Regions from separate parts of the Roseateles sp. FW301-B2 genome, predicted to be linked through region 2. Evidence: riboswitches for the same ligand, from Rfam matches in the RefSeq annotation. Region 2 holds a riboswitch; each other region holds the start of a gene.
The links. A riboswitch is a leader RNA that binds a small molecule or an ion and turns the genes downstream of it on or off. The one in region 2 is predicted to bind glycine.

Region 1 (5,444 bases), on a different contig from region 2:
AGGCCGATTCGGTGCTGCAGCTGCTGGAGAAGCAGCCCAGCAGTGTGCCGGCGCTGGACATCGTGGTGGAGGATTTCGAGCTGCGCGGCAAGAAACTGGGCCGCCTGGAGATCGATGCCCAGCTGGTGGGGCCGACGCGCGAATGGAAGCTCGCCCGGCTGCAGATCAAGCACCCCGACGCGCTGCTCAACGCCACCGGGCAATGGGTGGCCGAGCCTGGCCAGAGTCAGCGCCGCACCCTGCTGGACTGGCAGCTGGACGTCAGCGACGGCGGCAAGCTCCTGCAGGCGCTGGGCCAGGGGCAGATCCTGCGCGGCGGCAAGGGCCGCCTGAACGGCCAGCTCGGCTGGCAGGGCTCGCCGCTGAGCCCCGACTACCCCAGCATGGGCGGCCAGCTGCATGTGGCGCTGGACGCCGGCCAGTTCCTGCAGGCCGAGCCCGGCGTGGGCCGGCTGCTGGGCGTGCTGAGTCTGCAATCGCTGCCGCGCCGCCTGCTGCTGGACTTCCGCGATGTGTTCTCGCAGGGCTTTGCCTTCGACAGCTTTACCGGCGACCTGCGCATCGAGAAGGGCGTGGCCCATACCAGCAACCTGCGCATGGTGGGCCTGCAGGCGGCGGTGCTGATGGAGGGCCAGGCCGATCTGGCCGCCGAGACCCAGGATCTGCGCGTGCTGGTGGTGCCCGAGCTCAACGTGGGCGGCGCTTCGCTGGCTTATGCGGCCATTAATCCGGCGATCGGCCTGGGCACCTTCCTGGCCCAATGGCTGTTGCGCAAGCCCATGGCGGCGGCCGGCACGGAGGAATTCCATGTCACCGGCATGTGGGATGCGCCCAAGGTCGATCGCATCGAGAAGTCCGAGCGCAAGCCGCCCGAGGAGGCGGCATCAGGAGCAGCACCATGAAGCTGGCAGCGATACAGATGGTCTCGGGCCCCGAGGTGGCGGCCAATCTGGCGCGTGCGCGCCATTGGATGGAGGCCGCCCGCGCCCAGGGCGCCGAGCTGGTGGCCCTGCCCGAGTATTTCTGCCTGATGGGCACGGCCGACGCCGACAAGTTGGCCATCGCCGAGGCCGATGGCGAGGGCCCGATCCAGGCCATGCTGAGCCAGGCGGCGCGCGAGCTGGGCCTGTGGGTGATCGGCGGCACCCTGCCGATACGCAGCGCGCGGGCCGACAAGGTGCGCAATGCCTGCTGCGTCTATGCCCCGGACGGCCGTCGCGCGGCGCGCTACGACAAGCTGCACCTGTTCTGTTTCGACAATGGCCGCGAGCGCTATGACGAGGGCCGCGTGCTCGAGCCCGGCGACGCGCCGGTGACGCTGCAGGCCGGGCCGCTCAAGCTCGGGCTCTCGGTCTGCTACGACCTGCGCTTTCCCGAGCTTTACCGTGCCATGGGCGTGGGCGGCCCCTGCGACCTGCTGGCCGTGCCCGCGGCCTTCACCTACACCACCGGCCAGAAGCATTGGGAGCTGCTCTTGCGTGCCCGCGCGGTGGAGAACCTCGCCTATGTGATCGCGCCGGCCCAGGGCGGCACGCATCCCAACGGCCGCCGCACCTGGGGCCACAGCATGATCGTCGACCCCTGGGGCGAGGTGCTCGCCTGCCTGCCTGAGGGCGAGGGCCTGGCCATCGCCGAGCTGGACGCGCCGCGCATGGCCGCCCTGCGCGCCCAGCTGCCGGCCCTGCAACACCGCCGACTTTGATCGAGGAGCACGCCATGCAACGCCGCACATCACTCTTGGCCCTGCTGGGGGCAGGTCTTGCGCTCGCCGGCTGCGGCACGCCCGCCGACCCCGAGGGCATGCGCCTGAGCGTGGCCGACGGCCTGCAGCTGCGCGGTTGGGTGCCCGAGGCGCTCAAGCAGCAGGTGCAGCTGGGCCAGGTGCTGGGCGGCCAGCCGACCGGCCGCCTCTGGGGTTCCAAGATCGGCGACGAGGCGCTGCGCGTGGCGCTGCAGGAATCGCTCAAGGCCGCCGGCATGCTGGCGCCGCAGCCTCAGGGCGGCCGCTACGAGCTGCGCGCCGCGCTGCTGGCGCTGGAGCAACCCGCGGTGGCGGTGGGCGACGCTCGCGTGGCGCTGACGATGGCCTATGAACTGCTGGACAAGGCCAGCGGCAACAAGCTCTACCAGCGCGAGCTGCGCAGCGTGCATGTGGCCGAGTTCGGCGACGCCATGCTGGACCAGAACGAGCGCCTGCGCCTGGCCAACGAGGGCGCGCTGCGCAAGAACATCAATGCCGCGCTGCGGGAGCTGCTGGAGCTGCGCTACTGAGACGAGCCTGCGCCGGCTGCGGCTGGCCCAGCCAGGCTTGCCGCGTGGTCTGCAGGAGTTGACGGAGGGTTTGGGCCTGAATATTGTTCATGGCCCCAGTGTCGGGGCGCTTGATGACAGGCCGTTGAAGGCCGTGCAGGGCGGGGCGCCTGAGCCGGGGGTCAGGCGCTCGCCCGGCACGGCCTGGCCACCGTGCCGCCCGCATCTGCTCAGCGCACGACGCCGAGCTCCTCGCGCTGTCCGCGGTTGAAGGTGTAGAGCGTCAGTGCACCGTTCTTGATATCGCCCTTCTCGTCGAAAGCGACGCTGCCGGTGACGCCGGAGTAGCTGATCTTCTGTAGCACCGGCAGGTACTTGGCCGGTTCGGCCGATCCCGCCTTGACCATCGCCTCGGCCATCACCTTCGTGGCATCGTAGGTGTAGGGCGAGTAGATCTGGACCTCGATGCCGAACTTCTTCTTGAAGTCGGCCTTGAACTTGTCGAGCGCCGGCCGCTGTGCCGCGTCAACGCCACCAGCGATCGCGCAGACCACTTGGCCGTCGGGCACCTGGCCCGAAGCCAGCTTGGGCAACTCGGCGGTGCAGATACCGTCGCCGCCCATGAACTTCGACTGGATGCCCAGCTGCTTCATCTGCCGCAGCATCGGGCCGGCCACCGCGTCCATGCCGCCGTAGAAGATCACGTCGGGCTTGGCCGCCTTGATGCCGGTGAGGATGCCCGTGAAGTCGGTCGCCTTGTCGTTGGTGAACTCACGTTTGGCGATCGTCGCGCCGGCGGCCTTCGCGGCCTTCTCGAACTCGCTGGCAACGCCCTGGCCATAGGCGGTGCGGTCGTCGATGACCGCAACGGTCTTCGCCTTCAGCGTCTGTGCAGCGTAGCGGCCCAGCGTGCCACCGAGCTGGGCGTCGTCGGCGACCATCCGGAAGGTCGTCTTGAAGCCCTGGCGGGTGTAGCGCGGGTTCGTCACCGACGGCGCAATCTGCGGGATGCCGGCGTCGGCGTAGATGCGCGCGGCAGGGATTGCGGTGCCCGAATTCAGGTGGCCGACGACGCCGTTGACTTTGTTGTCCACGAGCTTCTGCGCCGCGGCAGTGCCTTGCTTGGGGTCGCCGGCGTCGTCCTCGGCCAGGAGCACGAAGCGGGCCGGGCGGCCGCCGATCTGCAGACCCTTGGCGTTCAATTCCTCGATCGCCATGCGGACACCGCTTTCGTTGTCACGCCCGAGGTGTGAGGCGGGGCCGCTGAGTGCGGCGACATGGCCGATCTTGACCACGAGGGGCTCCGCTGCGTGCGCGGACATGGCGAGGCAGGCCAGGGCGATGCCGCCGAGGCGTGATGGGGTAGGTTTCATGAAATCTCTTTTGTCGACGTCGGTGGGTCAAGTGACGCCACCGGACCGCGGTGGTCGTCGCCCCCTCTGTTGCTGACACCTGAGAGATTCGTGCGGCCCCCGGGGGCCAGACTTGCTCCTTCGGCGTACCGGCGGACGTCAGGCAGCCGGCAACTCTGCAGAGTTCATCCGCGACATCGGTCCGTTTGCCTGAGAGTTTCCGGGGCGGTTGCTCCTTCGGCGCCGCGCGGGTGGCACGCGGACTCTCCCGACGTCGCTCGGGCTCGTGGCCGGCAAGACGGTCGACAAGCGACCTCGGTCTTGCGGTGAAGTCGATGACTATACCTGAGGCAAGGGTTAACCCTTGTTGCGGCCGCCTCGACGCCGGCGCCTCAGCGCCTTCCGAACATCATCTGCCGCGCCAGCGCGCGCTTCAGCGGCGGGGCGGCCTGCAGCGCGGCCAGCGCCAGGCCGCGTGCGCCCGGCAGGCCGGGCCAGCGCCAGGCAAAGCTGCGCGCCAGGAAATCGGTGGCGGCGATCATGCTCCAGCGGTCGGGCGCGCGCTGCCATTCCACGCGGCGCAGCGCGCTGTCGATCGCGCCCTCCGTGCGCAGCGCCTGCACCAGCGCATAGGCGTCGCGCAGGCCCAGGTTGAGCCCCTGGCCGGCCACCGGGTGCAGTGTCTGGGCGGCATTGCCGATGCGGACAACGCGGCCCTCCACCAGGGTGCGCTCGGCGTTCAGGCCGAGCGGGAAGCACTTCAGCGCGCCGATGCCGCGCAGCGGCGGCAGGCCCGGCGGCAGCAGGGTGTTGAGCACCGCCAAGCGCTGCGCGTCGCTGAGCGTGCCGATCTCGTCCTCGGCCTGCGGCAGGCACCAGACCAGGGCCGCACGGCGCTGGCCGGCACGCTCGGGCAGGGGCAGCAGGGCCAGCGGGCCGTTGCGGGTGAAGCGCTCGTAGGCCACGCCCGGCGGCGCGGCCGGGTCCAGCTCCACCGTGCCGACCCAGGCGTTCTGCGCATAGTCGCGCGCCACCGCCTTGCGGGCCTGCTCGGCAAACACGCCGCCCTCGGCCACCACGGCGAGGTCGAAGCGCTCGGCCAGATGGGCATCGCCGGCGTCGATCTCCACGCCCGAGCCCTCGGGCTTGATGGCCGACACGCCCTGGCCGAAGCGCGCGGACAGGCGATGCGGCGCGCGCGCGCAGGCTTGCAGCCAGGCGGCCTGCAGCGGCGCCACCAGCTGGCCGTAGCTGAGCACGGCACCGAGCTGCTCCACGCCCTGCTCGCGCGCGCTGATGCTGACCTCGGGCTGGCCGCCGGCACCGAACAGCCAGGGGTGGCTGAGCGTGGGCGGGGCCTGGCTCACCTGCACCTGCAGGATCGCCTGCGCCTGCGCGGCCTGGCCCGCCTGCCAGGTGCCCAGGCGCTGCAGCAGCTGCACGCTGCCCAGCGAGAGCGCGAGGGTGCGCGGGTCGCCCGAGACATCGCGTTCCAGCGGCCGCGCGTCGAACAGGCTGATGGCCGCCTCCGGCAGCAGCTGAGCGGCCAGCAGGGCCAGGCTCAGGCCGGCCGGCCCGGCGCCCACCACGGCGAGTGACATGCGGGTCGGCGTGCTGGCTTCGGTGGGCATGGTGCGCATAGCGTATGAATTCGGGGTACGCCGGCGGGCTTTGCCGTGCGCCGCCCACTATAGCGGCGGGAGTCCGCTACGCTCTGGCCCTTCTCGATAGGAGTCCAACACATGCAATACCGTCGCCTGGGCCGCAGCGGCCTCAAAGTCTCCGAGCTCTCGCTGGGCTCCTGGGTCACTTATCACAACCAGGTCGACACCAAGGCCGCCA
Region 2 (5,444 bases):
CGCAGCACGCCCATCTTGCCGAGGTAGGGGTCGGCATTGATCTTGAAGACATGGGCGATCACATGCTTGCCGGCATCGGGCTCGGCCTGCAGCGGCTTGGCGTCGGCGCCTTCGCCCTCCAGGAACTTGGGCGGATTGGCCTCGAAGGGGTTGGGCAGCAGCTTGGCCACCACATCCAGCAGTTCGCTGATGCCGAGGTCGGACTTCGCGGCGGTAAAGCACACCGGGATCAGATGGCCCTCGCGCAGCGCCTGCTCCAGTGGCGCATGCAGCTCGCTGGCGTCCACGTCGCCCTCGTTCAGATAGCGGTCGACGAAGGCGCTGTCCACCTCCACCACCTGCTCCACCAGGGCGCGGTGCGCGGCTTCCACCGAGCCGAAATCCGACTCCCCCGCGCGGTTGAAGAAGCAGTCGACGATGCGGGTGCCGCCGCCGGCCGGCAGATTGAGCGGCAGGCATTCGCGCCCGAAGGCGGCCTGCAGCTGTTCCAGCAGGGCCGGCAGATTGACGCCGGGGGCGTCGATCTTGTTCACCACGATCATGCGCGTGAGGCCGCGCTGCGCCGCCGCCTCCATCATGCGCGAGGCCATCAGCTCGATGCCGTTCTGCGCATTGATCACCAGTACCGCGCTCTCCACCGCCTCCAGCGCCGGCAGCGCCAGGCCCACGAAGTCGGGTGCGCCGGGGGTGTCGATGGCGTGGATGCGCAGGCCCTGGTGCTTCATGTGCACCAGCGAGGCATAGAGCGAATGCTGCATGCGCTTTTCAAGCACATCGTGGTCGCTGACCGTGTTGCCCTTTTCCACTGAGCCCGGCGCCGTGATGACGCCGCAGTGGTGCAAGAGCGCCTCGATCAGGCTGGTCTTGCCCGCGCCGGCGGGGCCCAGCAGGGCCAGGGTCCGGATCTTGGCGATCTCGGCCTGGGCCGCCGGCCCCCCGGCGCCCCCTCGACTACCGTTGGGGCTGTCGGAGGCCATCGCGCCTCCGTCGTTGTGCATCGATGGGCTCGGGGACATGGCATCCTCCTTCTGGGATGGCCCCAGCGTAGAGGATGCGCTGCCCGGCGGCAAGGGGTCAGATCAAAGCCGCCACATTGTTGTCAGGCGGCCACCGCCTGCAACTGCCGTGGCCTGCATGTCGCGGCGGTGAAGGCGTAATCCAGCGCTGGCTGTCGGCCGCTGACGATGTCGGCGATGGCCGCGCCGGAGCCGCAGGCATGGGTCCAGCCCAGCGTGCCATGGCCCGTGTTGAGGTACAGGCCGGCCACCTTGCTGGCGCCGATATAGGGCAGGTTGGAGGGCGTGGCCGGGCGCAGGCCGGTCCAGTACTGGGCGCCCTGGCCATCGGTCATGTGCGGGAAGAGCTCGCGCGTGCGGCGCACGATGGCCTCGCAGCGCACCAGATTGAGCTCGGTGCTGTAGCCGTTCAGCTCGGCCGTGCCGGCGATGCGCAGGCGGTCGCCCAGGCGCGAAAACACCAGCTTGTACTCGTCGTCGGTGAGCGAGACCTGGTAGCTGTGCGCCGGCGCGATCACCGGCAGCGTGACCGAGTAGCCCTTGGCGGGATAGATGTTGAGCGAGACGCCAAGCTCGCGCGCCAGCTGGCGGCTGAAGGAACCCATGCAGAGCACGAAGCGGTCGGCGCTGCGCCGGCTCACCACGCCCGCGGCGTTGGCGACGATGACGCGCTCCACGCCCTGCCGGCCCTGTTCCAGGCCGAGGATGCGGGTCTCGTACTCGAATCGCACGCCGGCCGCCGCGCAGCGCGCCGCCAGCGCCTGGGTGAAGGCATGGGCATCGCCCGATTCGTCGCTGGGCGTCATGCTGCCGCCGACGATCTTGCCGCGGCATTGCGCCAGCGCCGGCTCGATGGCCACGCAATCGTCGGGCGTCTTCATGTCCAGCTCGCAGCCCTGCTCACGCATGATGCGCGCCGGCTCCTGCGCCGCCTCGAACTCGGCCTCGCTGGTGTAGAAGTGCAGGATGCCCTGGCTGCGCTGGTCGTATTGCAGGCCCAGCTCCTGGCGCAGGCTCTGCAGCTTGGCGCGGCTGTAGAGACCCAGGCTGACGATGTTGCGGATGTTGTGGGCGGTGCGGCCGGGCGTGCATTCGCGCAGGAACTGCAGGCCCCAACGCCATTGCGCGGCGTCGGCGCGCAGGCGGAACAGCAGCGGCGCGTCCTCCTTCATCAGCCATTTCAGGACCTTCAGCGGCGCGCCCGGATTGGCCCAGGGCTCGGCGTGCGAGACCGAGATCTGGCCGCCATTGGCATAGCTGGTTTCCAGGCCAGCGGCGCGCTGGCGTTCGATCACGGTGACCTCATGGCCGGCCGCGCGCAGATACCAGGCGGTGGTGATGCCGGTGACGCCGGCGCCCAGGACGATGACATGCATTGCGAATACTCCGTTCGGGTTGAACGCGCAGGCGTGCAGTCTCTGGCGGAAGTGATGCCAAAAGGGATGCGTGCGCCTGGGCGCGCCGCTCCCGCTGTCCTTGGTGCCTGAGAGATTCGGCGCCGGGCTTGCGGCCCGCGCCTTGCTCCTTCGGCGGCCCCATGCATTGCACATGAGGCACTCTCCAGCATTCGGCTTGAAAGCGGATCCAGTACGGGGCCTGAGCGAGTATGGGAGCTTGCGCCTTCGGCGGCGGCTCGCAGGGCGGGCCGCACTCTCCTGAATCCGGGAGCCAGTGTAGCCCAGGTCTTGCATCCGGCAGGCCGCCGCCTGCGTAGACTGCGGGCAAGCGTGGAGGATGCTGCATGCGCAAGACCATTCTGGGGGCCGGCCTGATGCTGCTGCTGGCCTATGGCGCCGCCATGGCCTGGCTGTACTGGCGCCAGGAGCAGCTGCTGTTCCAGCCCGAGCCGCTGGCCGCCGGCCATCGCTTCGAGCTCGGCGCCGATGTGCAGGACCTGCGGCTGAACGTGCCCGGAGCCACGCTCTCGGCCCTGCATCTGCGCCTGCCCCGGCCCAAGGGCCTGGTGTTCTTTCTGCACGGCAACGCCGGCAATCTGCAGACCTGGTTCGTCAACGCCGATTTCTATCGCCGCGCCGGCTACGACCTCTTCATGCTGGACTACCGCGGCTATGGCAAGAGCAGCGGCCATATCGAGAGCGAGGCGCAGCTGCGCGCCGATGTGCGCGCCGCCTGGGACGCCGTAGCGCCGCAGTACCGCGGGCTCAAGCATGTGATCTATGGGCGCTCGCTGGGCACGGGCCTAGCGGCGGGGCTGGCCGCGGAGGTCGGGCCGGAGCTGACCGTGCTGGTATCGCCCTACGCCAGCATGTCGGCGCTGATGCGCGAGCACTTTCCCTGGGTGCCACCGGGCCTGCTGCGCTACCCGCTGGACACCGGCGCCGACGTGGCCCGGCTGCGCACGCCGCTGCTGCTGGTGCATGGCGGGCAGGACAGCCTCATCGCACCCCAGCACAGCGAGGCCTTGTTGCGGCAGCAAGGGCTGGCCAGGCTGGTGCTGGTGCCCGGTGCGGCGCACAACGACCTGCAGCGCTTCGAGCAATACCAGCAGACCCTGCGCGAGGCGCTCGCCGCGCTCTGACTCAGATCGGCAGCGCGCGCGCCAGCAGCGCATCGATGGCGATGCCGCGCGTGTCCAGCGCACCGAACACGCGCCCGCTCTGCGCGTCCAGCAGGCGGCTGGCGATGAAGGCCTCGGCCACCTCGCCGGGGGCATGCTGGCTCATCAGGCAGGCCTGGGCCAGCAGCACCAGGCGCTGCGCGAACTGGCGCCCCAGGGCCTCGAAGTCGGCGGCCGGGGTGCGCGTGAGCAGGTCGCGCAGGGCGGCGAGTTCGCTGCGCAGCGGCGCGCTGTCGCCGGCGAGCTGCTGCAGCTCGTCCAGCAGGGCATGGGCGGCCTGCGGCTCGCGTGCGATGCCGCGCAGCACGTCCAGGCACATCACATTGCCCGAGCCTTCCCAGATCGAATTCACCGGCGCCTCGCGGTACAGGCGCGCCAGCACGCCTTCCTCCACATAGCCGTTGCCGCCCAGCACCTCCATCGCCTCGCCGCTCAGTTCGACGGCGCGCTTGCAGACCCAGAACTTGGCGGCCGGCGTCATGATGCGCTGCCAGGCGCGCTCGGCGGGAGCGTCGGCGCCGCGCTCGAAGGCCTGGGCCAGCCGCATCATCAGGAGCGCCGCGGCCTCGCTTTCCAGCGCCAGATCGGCCAGCACGCTGCGCATCAGTGGCTGCTCGGCCAGGCGCTTGCCGAAGGCCATGCGCTCGCGCGCATAGTGCAGGGCCTGCACCAGCGCCTGCCGCATGATGCCGGCGCTGCCGATCACGCAGTTCAGCCGCGTGTAGCCGGCCATCTCGATGATGGTGGGAATGCCGCGCCCATCCTCGCCCAGCATCAGGCCCCAGGCATCGGCAAACTCGACCTCGCTGCTGCTGTTGCTGCGGTTGCCCAGCTTGGACTTGAGGCGCTGGATGTGGATGGGGTTCTTCGTGCCATCGGGCCGCCAGCGCGGCACCCAGAAGCAGCTAGGCCCGGCCTCGGTGCGCGCCAGCACCAGATGCGCGTCGCACATCGGCGCGGAGAAGAACCATTTGTGGCCGCGCAGGCTGTACTCGCCGCCGCGGCCGCCCGCGCCCAGGGGGGTGGCCAGCGTGGTGTTGGCGCGCAGGTCCGAGCCGCCCTGTTTCTCGGTCATGCCCATGCCCACCCAGAGGCTGGTCTTCTGTTCCAGCGGCAGGTCGCGCGGGTCGTAGGCGCGGCTGTAGAGCTGGCCACGCAGGCGCTCGAACAGCGCCGCTTCCTTCTGTAGCACCGGGATGCAGGCCTGCGTCATGGTGGCGGGGCAGAGGCTGCCGGCCTCGATCTGGCCATGCAGGTAGAAGCCGGCGGCAAAGGCGCTCCAGCGCCCGCGGCGCTCGGTCTCGAAGGCAAGGCTCACCAGGCCCTGGCCGCGGTACTGCGCCAGGAACTCATGCCAGGCCGGGTGGAACTCCACCTGGTCGACGCGCCGGCCGCGCGCATCATGGCTCCTCAGCTCGGGGCCGTGGCGGTTGGCCAGCTCGGCCTGGGCATAGCTCTCGCGCCGGCCCAGCTGCGCGCCGAAATCGAGCAGGGCCGTCTCGGCCCAGTCGGCGCCGGCGCGCGCCAGCGCCTGCCGCAGGATCGGGTCCGTGGCCAACAGGTTGTAGTCGGCGTAGTCATCGACCTGGTTGCTGATGCTGTGCGTCTGCCACATGCCCGGTCTCCATGCTCTCGCTTTGTTGATGCCGGAAGTAGAGCGCAGTCGCTGGCGCTGCGCCATCCGGGGCGGGCCGGGGGCGGGCGAATTCTTTTCGCAATGCCGAATCCTTTTGAGGCCCTTCGCACTCTAGGTCGGTGTCCATCACTTCCAAACCGAGCCACCATGTTCTTCATCAAACGCAATCTGCCGCACTGGGAGCGCGCCCTGCGCATCCTCATGGGTCTGCTCA
Region 3 (5,444 bases), on a different contig from region 2:
CGCAGCGACCGCGGGATGAACCGTCAACAAGGCCGACCGGGCCGCTCAGCCCAGGCGCACCGGCACGAAGATCTTCTCCTTGCCGCGCTGCACCAGCAGGGCCACCGACTTCTCCGCGCCGGCCACCACCGAGCGCACTTGCTCGATGCTGCTGACCGGCGTGCCATTCACCGCCAGCAGCACATCGCCGGGGCGCACGCCGGCCTGTGCGGCGGGGCCGCCGGCATCCTCCACCACCAGGCCCTCGCGCAAGCCGGACTCGCGCTTTTCCTCGGGCTGCAGCGGGCGCAGCGCCAGCCCCAGCTTGCCCTGGGCCGGGCCGGCGTTATCGTCGCTGCTGGCCACTTGCGCGCCCTTGTCGTTGGCATCGCCGAGCTTGGCGCTGATTTCCTCGCGCTTGCCCTGGCGCCAGATCTCCAGCTTGGCGCTCTCGCCCGGCGTGGCCAGGCCCAGCAGGGTGGGCAGGTCGGTGCTGGCGACGATCGCCTGGCCCTTGAACTTCAGGATCACATCGCCCGGACGCAGGCCGGCCTTGGCGGCGGGCCCGCCCTCCTCCACGCTCGCCACCAGCGCGCCCTCGGGGCGCTCCAGCTTGAAGGAATCAGCAAAGCTCTGGTTCACGTCCTGGATGGTCACGCCCAGGCGCGCATGCTGGGCCTTGCCGCCGTTCTGGATCTGCTGGCGCACCCGGTTCGCGAGCTCGATCGGGATCGCAAAGGACAGGCCCTGGTAGCCGCCGCTCTGGCTGTAGATCTGCGAGTTGATGCCCACCACCTCGCCGCGCGCATTGAAGAGCGGGCCGCCCGAGTTGCCGGGATTGATGGCCACGTCGGTCTGCAGGAAGGGCACGAAGTTCTCCTGCGGCAGCGCGCGGCCCTTGGCGCTCACCACGCCGGCGCTGACGCTGTTCTCGAAGCCATAGGGCGAGCCGATCGCCAGCACCCATTCGCCCACGCGCAGATCCTTGGTGGAGCCGAGCTGCACGGTGGGCAGGCCCTTGGCCTCAATCTTGATCACCGCCACATCGGTCTTGGGATCGGCACCCAGCACCTTGGCGCGGAACTCGCGGCGATCGGTGAGCTTGACGGTGACCTCGCTGGCATCGCGCACCACATGGGCGTTGGTGAGGATCACGCCGTCGTCGCTGACGATGAAGCCCGAGCCCTGGCCGCGCGTCGGCATCTCGCGACCTTCCGGGCCACCCGGCATGCCGGGCACGCCGAAGCGGCGGAAGAATTCGTAGAAGGGATCGTTCGGGTCCAGCTGCGGCTGCTGGCCGCGCCGCATCGAGGTCTTGACGCTGCCGGTGACGCTGATGTTCACCACCGCGGCGCCCTGGCGCGCGGCGATCTGGGCAAAGTCGGGAAAGCCGGCGGGGCCAGGTGTTGCCACCGGGGCCGGCCCTTGCGCGCTGGGCGCGGCGCTGGCCAGCAGCTCGCTGGCAGGCGTCGCGGCTTCGGCGGTGGCCGAGGTCTTGATCGCCACCGCGCCGCGCATCGCTGCGGCACCGCCGGCGGCGCCCAGCACCCCGGCGGTCACCAGCGCCCACACGAGGCGCTTGGCCGGAACCATGGTTTCGCTGACTTGCTTGGTGTTCATGAGGAAGCCTCCTGAGAGTGAGTTGACGCGATGGCCGAACTTTGCTCTTTGAGACTTAGACCTCACTTAATGCGCGGCAGGCGCAGTTCGACGCGCAAGCCACCCAGCGTGGCGGCCTCGCCCAGCGTGAGCCTGGCCCCATGGCGCTCTGCGATCGCCTTCACGATGGCCAGGCCCAGGCCGCTGCCGCTGGCCTGCTGCGCGTCGGCGCTGCGGTAGAAGCGGTCGAACACGCGTTCGCGCTCGGCCACCGCAATGCCGGGGCCGCTGTCCTCCACCACCAGCAGGGCCTCGTCGGGCGTGGCCAGCAGGCTCACGTCCACGCGCCCGCCTTCGGGGCTGTACTTGACGGCGTTGTCCAGCAGATTGCGCAGCAGCATGCGCAGCGCCTGGGGCTCACCCTGCACCTGGGCAGCATCGCAGCGCGTCAGCCCCAGGTCGATCTGGCGCGCCGCGGCGGCATCGCTGATGTCCACCACCGCATCCTTGCAGAGCTGGTCCAGCGCCAGCGGCTGCGCCAGCTGCTGGGCCTCGCCCGGCGCCTGCTCGCGCGCCAGCGCCATCAGCTGTTCGATCAGATGGCTGGCGCGCTCGATGCCGCTGGCCAGGCGCCCGATCGCCAGTGCCTGGCCGGGTGCATCGGGCGCGCGCTGCAGCGATTGCAGCTGCAGCTTGAGCGCCGCCAGCGGCGAGCGCAGCTCGTGCGCCGCATCGGCGATGAAGTGCTGCTGCGCCTCGAAGGCCTGGCGCACCCGGCCCAGCAGGGAGTTCAGCTCATCCACCAGTGGCTTGACCTCGGCGGGCAGCTCCTCGCTGGCCACCGGCGAGAGATCGTCGACCGCGCGCGCGGCCAGCTGGTCGCGCACCTTGGCCACCGGCTCCAGCGATTGGCTCACCACCCACCACACCACCAGGGCCAGCAGCGGCAGCATCAGGGCGATGGGCGCGATGGTGCGAAAGGCCAGTTGCCCGGCCATGCGCTGGCGCACCGCCAGGTCCTGCGCCACCTGCACCACCTGGTAGCGGGTCTGCAGCGAGAACACGCGGAAATGCTTGCCATTGGCGTCCAGGTTCGAGAAGCCCAGTACCGCGCGCTGTGGCAAGAGCGCCTCACCGGGCGAGCGGAACATCGGCACGCCGTCCAAGCCCCAGACCTGCACCATGAAGTCGTAGCTCTTCTGGTCGCCCAGCGGCAGGCTCACCGTGCCGCTGCCGACGCTGCCCTGCAGGGAGAAGGCCATCTGCTGCATGTGGTAGTCGAAGATCTCGTCGGCCTCCTGCAGCGCGGTGCGGTAGGCGCTGCCGCCCTGCACCAGGGCCGAGAGCGAGAAGGCCAACAGCAGGAAGGCGATCAGGCGGTAGCGCAGGGAGCGGGGAAACAGCATCATTCCTTGGGCACCCGGTAGCCCACGCCGCGCACGTTCTGGATCAGCGCCGCACCCAGCTTCTTGCGCAGGCCGTGGATATAGACCTCCACCGCATTGCTGCTGATCTCGTCCTTCCAGCTGTAGAGCTTTTCCTCCAGTTGCTGGCGCGACAGCACCATGCCCGGCCGCGCCAGCAGCGGCTCCAGCACCGCCCATTCGCGCGCCGACAGCGTGACCTGCCGGCCTTCGGCCACCACCTCGCGGGTGGCGGGGTTGATGCTCACGCCGCGGTGTTCGTAGACCGGCTCGGCGCGGCCGCTGGCACGGCGCAGCAGCGCGCGGATGCGCGCCAGCAGCTCGTGCAGCTCAAAGGGCTTGAGCACATAGTCGTCGGCGCCGGCGTCCAGCCCGGCAATGCGCTGCTCGAGCGCGTCGCGGGCGGTGGCGATCAGCACCGGCATGACCTGCTTGCGCGCGCGCAGCGCGCGCAGCACGCTCATGCCATCGCGCTTGGGCAGGCCCAGGTCCAAGAGCACCAGGTCGTAGTTCTGCGCCTGCAGGGCCGCGTCGGCCAGCTCGCCGTCGCGCACCCAGTCGACCGCATAGCTTTCGGCGCGCAGCAACTCGAGCAGTTGCTCGCCAATCATCGGGTCGTCTTCCACCAGCAGCAGTCGCATGCCAAGTCCTCTTGCCGGATTTACGGGGAAGTGAGATTTTCCATGCGCGGCAAGGCCGGCCATTAGACGAGACTTAATTTGCTCGCCCGGCCCCAAAACCATGGCTACAATCCGCGCCGTCAGGAGAGAGCTTTCCACGCAAAGCCGCCGAAGGCGCAGAGGCACTGGTGATCCCACGCTTCGAACGCTCAGGCAAAAGGACTGACAAGACGCCTCGATGCAGGCGTTCCTCACTGGAGAGAGGCGGGTCTTTGTTGAACCCGTCCACCGAAGGGGCAAGCTGTCGGCGATACGCCGGTGGTCAATCTCTCAGGTACCAAGGACAGCGAGGGCATATCCCCCACCATCGGTCTCAGGACCGGGTGGGCTTTCAGAATGCCCTCGGAGTAAGTCCCTTGTCTGCCGCACTCAAGACCACCCCCCTGCACGCTCTGCACATCGAACTCGGCGCCAAGATGGTGCCCTTTGGCGGCTACGACATGCCGGTGCAGTACAAGGAAGGCATCCTCGCCGAGCACAAGCACACGCGCACGGCGGCCGGCCTGTTCGACGTTTCCCACATGGGCCAGCTGCGCCTGGTCGGTGCCGATGCCGCTGCCGCACTGGAAACGATCGTGCCCGTCGACGTGATCGACCTGCCGGTGTTCAAGCAGCGCTATGCGCTCTTCACCAATGAGCAGGGCGGCATCCTCGACGACCTGATGCTGTGCCGCCGCCCCGACGACATCTTTGTGGTGGTGAACGCCGCCTGCAAGGAGCAGGACACCGCGCATCTGCAGGCCAAGATCGGCGGCCGCTGCGAGGTCATCAGCCTGCCCGAACGTGCCCTGCTGGCGCTGCAGGGCCCGCAGGCCGTCACCGCGTTGGCGCGCCTGAACCCAGAGGTGGCCAAGCTCACCTTCATGACCGGCGGCTTCTTCAATCTGGACGGCATCGAGACCTTCCTGACCCGCTCGGGCTATACCGGCGAAGACGGCTTCGAGATCTCGGTGCACAACGACCAGGCGGTGGCGCTGGCGCGCAAGCTGCTGGCCCAAGCCGAGGTCAAGCCCATCGGCCTAGGCGCGCGCGACACCTTGCGCCTGGAAGCCGGCCTGTGCCTGTACGGCCATGACATCAATACCGAAACCACGCCGGTGGAAGGCGCGCTGACCTGGGCGATCCAGAAGGTGCGCCGCGCCGGTGGCGCGCGTGCCGGGGGCTACCCCGGTGCCGCGGTGATCGACGGCCAGCTCGCCGGCGGCGCCAGCCGCAAGCGCGTGGGCCTGATCAGCGCGGAGCGCATGCCGGTGCGCGAAGGCGCCAAGGTGGTGGACGCCGAGGGCAAGGAACTGGGCGTCGTCACCAGCGGCTCGCTGGGCCCCACGGTGGGCAGCCCGGTGGCCCTGGCCTATCTGCCCAGCAGCCACACGGCGGTGGGCACGCCGGTGTTCGCCCTGGTGCGCGACAAGCGCGTGGCCATGACCGTGGCCCCCACGCCCTTCGCGCCACATCGTTATTTCCGCGGCTGATCGCCATCTCTTTTTTCAACCTGGTTTTTTCTCCCGACATTCGGAGCACACCATGAGCATCAAGTACACGCCTGACCACGAGTGGGTCCAGATCGAAGCCGATGGCACCGCCACCGTGGGCATCACCGTCCATGCGCAAGACGCGCTGGGCGATGTGGTGTTCGTGGACCTGCCCAATGTGGGCCAGAGCTATGCCGAGAAGGAAGTGGCCGGCGTGGTGGAGTCGGTGAAGGCCGCCGCCGACGTCTACATGCCCGTGGATGGCGAGATCACCGCCGTCAACGAAGAGC

Region 1: another riboswitch for glycine. It lies ahead of AC3WQY_RS08680 (branched-chain amino acid ABC transporter substrate-binding protein); the one in region 2 lies ahead of AC3WQY_RS20995 (D-amino acid dehydrogenase).
Region 3: another riboswitch for glycine. It lies ahead of gcvT (glycine cleavage system aminomethyltransferase GcvT); the one in region 2 lies ahead of AC3WQY_RS20995 (D-amino acid dehydrogenase).

The regions. Positions count from the first base shown of each region.
Region 1 covers NZ_JBYTBE010000009.1:107,921-113,364, forward strand. The annotation lists gene AC3WQY_RS08665 (YhdP family protein) at 1-902, shown strand, start outside; gene AC3WQY_RS08670 (carbon-nitrogen hydrolase family protein) at 899-1,702, shown strand; gene AC3WQY_RS08675 (hypothetical protein) at 1,717-2,271, shown strand; gene AC3WQY_RS08680 (branched-chain amino acid ABC transporter substrate-binding protein) at 2,481-3,623, opposite strand; glycine riboswitch at 3,791-3,883, opposite strand; gene AC3WQY_RS08685 (FAD-dependent monooxygenase) at 3,995-5,233, opposite strand; gene AC3WQY_RS08690 (potassium channel beta subunit family protein) at 5,345-5,444, shown strand, end outside.
Region 2 covers NZ_JBYTBE010000039.1:31,757-37,200, reverse strand. The annotation lists gene fusA (elongation factor G) at 1-977, opposite strand, end outside; gene AC3WQY_RS20995 (D-amino acid dehydrogenase) at 1,100-2,392, opposite strand; glycine riboswitch at 2,477-2,590, opposite strand; glycine riboswitch at 2,592-2,684, opposite strand; gene AC3WQY_RS20990 (alpha/beta hydrolase) at 2,758-3,555, shown strand; gene AC3WQY_RS20985 (isovaleryl-CoA dehydrogenase) at 3,557-5,209, opposite strand; gene AC3WQY_RS20980 (YgaP family membrane protein) at 5,378-5,444, shown strand, end outside.
Region 3 covers NZ_JBYTBE010000021.1:17,290-22,733, forward strand. The annotation lists gene AC3WQY_RS15135 (DegQ family serine endoprotease) at 46-1,599, opposite strand; gene AC3WQY_RS15140 (ATP-binding protein) at 1,662-2,987, opposite strand; gene AC3WQY_RS15145 (response regulator) at 2,984-3,643, opposite strand; glycine riboswitch at 3,754-3,857, shown strand; glycine riboswitch at 3,867-3,979, shown strand; gene gcvT (glycine cleavage system aminomethyltransferase GcvT) at 4,039-5,154, shown strand; gene gcvH (glycine cleavage system protein GcvH) at 5,207-5,444, shown strand, end outside.